3 regions of the Pseudoalteromonas simplex genome follow, and region 1 is predicted to be linked to each of the others. Evidence: predicted binding sites of a transcription regulator. Region 1 holds the regulator's gene; each other region holds the start of a gene.
The links. The regulator sigma-54, encoded in region 1, starts transcription at its own class of promoters, with help from an activator protein. The targets are predictions, from matches to a motif close to GTTGGCACGNNNNTNGNNT.

Region 2: a site for sigma-54 is predicted at 1,113-1,131, ahead of IRQ78_RS09700 (DUF3192 domain-containing protein). Genes of this name have one in related genera too.
Region 3: a site for sigma-54 is predicted at 1,063-1,081, ahead of glnA (glutamate--ammonia ligase). Genes of this name have one in related genera too.

The regions. Positions count from the first base shown of each region.
Region 1 covers NZ_JADILN010000018.1:17,624-19,905, reverse strand. Annotated here, with positions in the region: gene lptB (LPS export ABC transporter ATP-binding protein) at 1-119, shown strand, start outside; gene IRQ78_RS19725 (RNA polymerase factor sigma-54) at 226-1,722, shown strand; gene hpf (ribosome hibernation promoting factor) at 1,749-2,036, shown strand; gene ptsN (PTS IIA-like nitrogen regulatory protein PtsN) at 2,040-2,282, shown strand, end outside.
Region 2 covers NZ_JADILN010000004.1:79,263-81,544, reverse strand. Annotated here, with positions in the region: gene IRQ78_RS09705 (GGDEF domain-containing response regulator) at 1-651, shown strand, start outside; gene IRQ78_RS09700 (DUF3192 domain-containing protein) at 689-1,069, opposite strand; gene IRQ78_RS09695 (D-2-hydroxyacid dehydrogenase) at 1,233-2,177, opposite strand; gene zntR (Zn(2+)-responsive transcriptional regulator) at 2,272-2,282, shown strand, end outside.
Region 3 covers NZ_JADILN010000006.1:1,330-3,611, reverse strand. Annotated here, with positions in the region: gene glnA (glutamate--ammonia ligase) at 1-1,007, opposite strand, end outside; gene typA (translational GTPase TypA) at 1,515-2,282, shown strand, end outside.

The DNA.
Region 1 (2,282 bases):
TTTGTGAAAAAGCCTACATTGTTTCTCATGGGGAGCTAATTGCATCAGGGACACCTGAGCACGTATTAGCTGACCAAACTGTACGTGATGTTTATCTAGGCGAGCAATTCAGGCTGTAACCATTACGCCACCGACTAGAGCATCTGCTAGACTTATACAATGACAATAAATCGATAACAGTGTCTTCACCGTTACCGATAACTTAAAAAGGATTGTTAGGGATACATGAGGCAATCATTACAGCTGCGCATGGGCCAGCAACTTACAATGACTCCACAACTGCAACAAGCCATTCGCTTGTTGCAGCTCAGTACATTGGATCTCCAGCAAGAAATTCAAGAAGCGCTTGATAGTAATCCTCTGCTTGAAGTGGAAGAAGCGGATTACAACGAAGAAAGCATCGGTAAGAATGAGCAAAAAGCGGAGTCTGACGATGTACAAGTCAGCGCGTCTGCCGACGAAGCACCTAGCGAATTCGAGCAAGAAAGCAGTGATGCTCTGAGTAAGGATACGGTTAGCGATGACTTAGCTATGGATGTTACGTGGGATGAGTACATGAGTGCCGCCCCATCAACATCGTCTGGGCCAATGCCTGAAGACGAGTCTATTTACCAAGGTGCTTCAACAGAAACACTGCAAGAATATTTAATGTGGCAACTACAGCTCACACCATTTAGTCCTACCGATGAAGCGATTGCCGTTGCCATCGTTGAAGCTATCGATGACTCAGGTATTTTAACGGTTAGCTGCGAAGATATTGTCGAAAGCTTTAATCAAAATAATGATGAAGAAGAAATCGAACTCGATGAAGTTGAAGCTGTCTTAAAAAGAATACAGTTATTCGATCCAGTTGGTATCGGCGCGCGAAGTTTACAAGAGTGCCTGTGTATACAACTTCGTCAATTCGATGCCAATACGCCATATTTAGCTGAAACTAAAATGGTTTTATCTGAGCATATCGAATTATTAGCAAGTCGCGACTATCGCACTTTAATGAAAAAGACTAAGCTTAAAGAAAACGAGCTTAAAGAAGTGATGACGCTCATTCACAGCTTAAATCCTAAGCCTGCGGATAGCATAGTACGCGAAGAATCTGAGTACGTCATACCCGATGTATCAGTGAAAAAAGTGAAAGGCCGCTGGGTAGTCGAGTTAAACCCAGATTGTATGCCAAAAATTAGAGTGAATAGCCAATATGCAGCGATGTCTCGCTCTGTTAAATCAAGTAGCGACAGCCAATTTATTCGTTCTCACTTACAAGAAGCAAAGTGGTTTATTAAGAGCTTAGAAAGCCGTAACGATACTTTACTAAAAGTGACCAACTGTATCGTGCAACAACAGCAAGCTTTCTTTGAACATGGCCCAGAAGCAATGAAGCCAATGGTGCTAAACGATGTCGCTGAAATGGTCGAAATGCATGAATCGACGATTTCTCGGGTTACAACACAAAAATATATGCATACCCCAAGGGGAATTTTTGAGTTGAAATATTTCTTCTCAAGCCATGTCAGCACCGAAAATGGTGGTGAGTGTTCTTCTACAGCAATTCGCGCTTTAATCAAGAAGTTAGTTGCTGCAGAAAACTCGGTTAAACCATTGAGTGATAGCAAAATTGCAGATATATTGGCTGAGCAAGGAATTAAAGTAGCTAGACGTACAATTGCAAAATATCGTGAGTCTCTAGCAATACCTCCGTCTAATCAGCGTAAAAGTCTGATTTAGACGTTTTACATAGAAGGAAAATGCTTATGCAACTAAATTTAACTGGTCGTCACGTAGAAGTCACTGATTCATTAAGAGACTATGTAAACACTAAGTTCGCAAAACTAGAAAGGCATTTTGATCATATTAATAATGTTCATGTCATTTTAGATGTAGAAAAATTAAGCCAAAAAGCAGAAGCAACTTTACATGTAAACGGAGGCGAGTTGTTCGCTTCTACAGAACATCAAGATATGTACGCAGCAATTGACTCATTGATCGATAAACTTGATCGCCAAGTCATTAAGCATAAAGAGAAATTAGCTCGACATTAAATTATGAAACTTAGTTCACTTACTAATCAGGACTGCAGCAAAGCTGCGGTCCTTTTTAATAGCAAAAAAAGAATTCTTGAGTATATTAGCGAGTTAGCTCACCAGCAGTTTCCTCATTTATCTCAACAAGATATCCTAGATGCTTTTCTGAACAGGGAAAAGTTAGGTAGTACAGGTATCGGCCGAGGAATAGCTATTCCCCACGGTCGAATGAGTGGTGCTGATGAACCTCATGCATTTATTATT
Region 2 (2,282 bases), on a different contig from region 1:
GAAGCTAAAGGGTTAGAATTAGGGGCGATGGATTACATCACCAAACCTTTTAGTGCAGCGATCGTTCGTGCACGTGTGCGCAATCAATTAATGATCAAACAAAAAAATGACTTGCTTGAAATGCTCGCCTCAATTGATGGCCTAACAGAGATCCCAAACCGACGTTATTTAGATGAAAACTTAGCGCGAGAGTGGCGTCGTTGTCGTCGTGATCAAACACCATTATCAGTATTATTAATGGATGTTGATCACTTTAAACGTTACAACGATTGTTATGGTCACCGAGCAGGCGATGATTGTTTAAAACAAATTGCTCATGCCTTAGTTGGAGCATGTGAGCGAGGTAGTGACTTTGTTGCTCGTTATGGCGGTGAAGAGTTTGCAGCAGTACTTCCAAATACCTCTGCAAAAGAAGCTATGTCGTTTGCAAACAAATTACGTAATGCCGTTAATGAGTTAAACATTCCGCATAAAGCGTCACTAAATGCCGACCATGTCACAATTAGTATTGGTATTGCGACCACGGAAAATGGCCAGGTGTATGCAGAGCAAACATTACTTGAAGAAGCTGATTTAGGTCTTTATCAGGCAAAAGATGCTGGGCGTGATCAGATAGTATCGAGAATGATAGCTATGAGTGAACATAAGTAGGCAATAGCTGCCTACTTACAGAATTTAAATATGCAAGCTAGCCATTGCTAAGTGATTTATAAATCGTATCACCCACACCGATTAACTTATCATTTTTAAAAACCAGTGGTGTACATTCGTCTTTAGTTATCTTGCCATCAGAATGAATACTATGGGTTGCATAGAATAATACTTGGTACACATCATCACCCTGCTTTAATAACTCGCTAAAGCTAGGAGTATTTAGTTTGTTTAATACAGTTTGATAGCTGGTATCTAATGCAAGATTAGAGATCACTTCACGGTTATTTTTATGCTGCTTTTGCCAGCTAGATGAGCTTCCCGCCCAATGTGTGTCTGCTTCACCGTCAGAAACAGCAATGACACAACCAGTTAAAAATGGTGCAGTTAGCGCGGCAATTAGAAGTGCTTTTTTCATGTTATTTTATCCCGTAGAAATTGTTTTATAGTTGTTCACTTATTTGCAAACTACTTGCCAAACTTATAAAAGTAAATTAAATCAGTTTCTTAGGTTGTTTTTAGGTAAAGAGCCAAGTAATAAATTACTAACTACTTAGCTCTCTTGACTAATAAATTGCGATTTAGACCAACCTGTTACGCATCTCGCCTTGATTAAATGCTTGGATATTCAAAGCAATTTCGTTAACTAAACGCACGATAGATTCTTGGCTGGCCCAAGCAATATGCGGAGTAAGTAATAAGTTTGCGCCTTTATACTGTGCCAGCGGATTTGATTGCTCTGCAGGTTCTTTACTGAGTACATCAACACCGGCTCCGGCAATAACATTATTAGCTAATGCGTCAGCTAAATCGACTTCATTGATAATTCCACCACGAGCAGTATTAATAATGATAGCTGACGGTTTCATCATGCTTAATTCTGTCGCGGCGATTTGGTTGCGTGTTTCATCAGTAAGTGGGCAGTGAACACTAATAATATCCGCTGTGGTTAGAGCATCATTAAAACTAACACGACCTTCACGAGGTGCATGGCCTTTTCGTTCACTGATGATGACATTAGCACCGAAAGCACGCGCTACATCGGCAACGGCTTTACCTAGTGAACCGTAACCAATAATTGCCAATGTTTTGCCTGCAATTTCTTTAAAGCTGTAATCTAAACGGCAAAACATTGGACTTTGTTGCCATAAGCCTTGCTGGCAATCATTAATGTATCTGTGAGTATTACCCAGTAAATTAGTGATGAGGGTAAAGGTATGCTGCACTACACTCGGCGTTGAATAACCTGCGACATTGGTCACTGCGATGCCATGCTCTTTTGCTGCACCTAAATCAATGTTGTTAGTCCCTGTCGCTGCAACACATATTAATTTTAAATTAGGTAATTTGCTCATGGCGTGCTGATCAATCACCACTTTATTACTAACAACAACATCGGCATCTTGGCAGCGCTCAACAACCTGTTCTTTAGCGGTTAAATCGTAACAGGTTAATTTACCTAATTGCGCTAAGGCATCTAACGACGTGTTGGCTAATGTCGCTGTATCAAGGACAGTAATATTCATGTGCTTTCCTTTTTTAATTTATTGCTTGACCTTGGGGTGTACTCCAAGGTTTATAGTGAGCATAATAAATAAACGCTTCACAATGGAGACGGTGATGAAAATAGG
Region 3 (2,282 bases), on a different contig from region 1:
GCAGAGTATGCAAGCATTACAGGAGCTTCGAAGCCTGGTACTAAACGCTTGTATGAGTTCGTTGACGCGTTAGCGAATGCGTTGATTGCTTTAGCGTGCTTGATGATACCACCGATGTAGTAAAGTGCTTCTTCAGAAAGACCTGCGTATTTGTCACCCGCGAAGATGTTTACGCCATCTTTACCTAGAGATTGGTGACAGTGCATACCAGAACCGTTATCACCTACGATTGGTTTAGGCATGAATGTCGCTGTTTTTCCGTATAAGTGAGCCATGTTATGGATAACATATTTCATCTCTTGGATTTCGTCAGCTTTTAATACCATTGTATTGAAGCGAGTTGCGATCTCATTTTGACCTGCAGTTGCTACTTCGTGGTGGTGAGCTTCTACTACTTGACCTAGTTCTTCAAGAACTAAACAAGTTGCTGAACGCCAGTCATGTGATGAATCAACAGGTGAACACGGGAAGTAACCGCCTTTAACACCTGGACGGTGACCCATGTTACCGCCTTCATAATCTTTATCTGAGTTCCAAGCTGCTTCTACAGAATCGATTTTGTACATAGAACCAGACATGTCTGATTTGTATTTAACGTCATCAAAAAGGAAGAATTCTGGCTCTGGACCGAATAATACAGTGTCAGCAATACCAGTAGAGCGCATGTACTCTTCAGCGCGTTTTGCAACAGAACGTGGATCACGCTCGTAACCTTGAAGTGTTGAAGGCTCAACTACGTCACAACGTACGATTAGTGTAGCTTCTTCAGAAAACGGGTCCATTTTCGCAGACTCAGGAACAGGCATAAGTACCATGTCTGATTCGTTGATACCTTTCCAGCCAGCAATTGAAGAACCGTCAAACATTTTGCCGTCTTCGAAGAAGTCTTCATCAATTTGATGATGAGGAATAGAAACATGCTGTTCTTTACCTTTGGTATCAGTAAAGCGTAAATCAATGAACTTAACGTCATTTTCTTTGATAAAATCTAAAACCGATTGTGACATGTGTCCTCCAATTGTTGGGTTTTATTTTTGCTGCATTATTGCTTTTCGCTTATATAAGCTGGTTTCGTGCCATGTTTTTAACACCTTGTTTAGGCTTGTAAAAAGTGAACAGGGTTTCGTTTTGTTAACTTTTATTGCACTAAGTTGGTGCGTAAAAAGATCATTCTGGTGCGTAAAAAGTGCGACCTTGTTTTGCACAATTATTAAGCGTGCCAATTTTTCGGTTATGAACACGATTTAGTGCCAAAATATGGTTCAAAAACTAAAATTTCGCCAGTTTTGAGCTCAGATTCACTTTAATTTTCATAAATTTGTCATTTATAAAACAGATACTTATAAAAAGCCTGAAGAAAGTTTATAAATTTATATTGGATAAACTTTCATCCATGCCATTATTAAGGGATAATATGCGCCCTTTTAAATCCTATGCTGGGACATCTGGTGAAAACGCAGGTGACTGCGTAGATCTTGCAGGATCAATGAGATTCAATTTCTCTGAGAAAAAATATGAGCATCGAAAAGTTAAGAAATATAGCGATTATCGCCCACGTTGACCACGGTAAAACAACTTTGGTTGATAAACTGCTTGAGCAATCAGGCACATTAGAAACGCGCGGCGGTAACGAAGAGCGCGTAATGGACTCAAACGACATTGAGAAAGAACGTGGTATTACCATTTTAGCTAAGAACACAGCTATCTCTTGGAACGACTACCATATCAATATCGTAGACACCCCAGGACACGCCGACTTCGGTGGTGAAGTAGAACGCGTACTTTCGATGGCTGACTCAGTATTACTACTTGTTGATGCTCAAGAAGGTCCAATGCCGCAAACGCGTTTCGTAACGCAAAAAGCATTCGCACAAGGTTTAACGCCGATTGTTGTTATCAACAAAATCGACAAACCTGGTGCACGTCCTGACTGGGTTATGGACCAAGTTTTCGATTTATTCGATAACCTAGGTGCAACTGACGAACAGTTAGACTTTAAAGTAATCTATGCATCAGCTATCAACGGCTGGGCAACAATGGATTTAGACGAGCCATCAGATAACATGGAACCAATGTTCCAGATGATCGTTGACGAAGTATCTCCACCGGATGCAGATCCTGAAGGTGCTTTCCAAATGCAAATTTCTCAGCTTGACTACAACTCATACATCGGTGTTATCGGTGTAGGTCGTATCAAGCGTGGTACTGTTCGTCCTAACCAACAGGTGACTGTTGTAAGCGCAGACGGTACTAAGCGTAACGGTAAAGTTGGCCAAGTAATG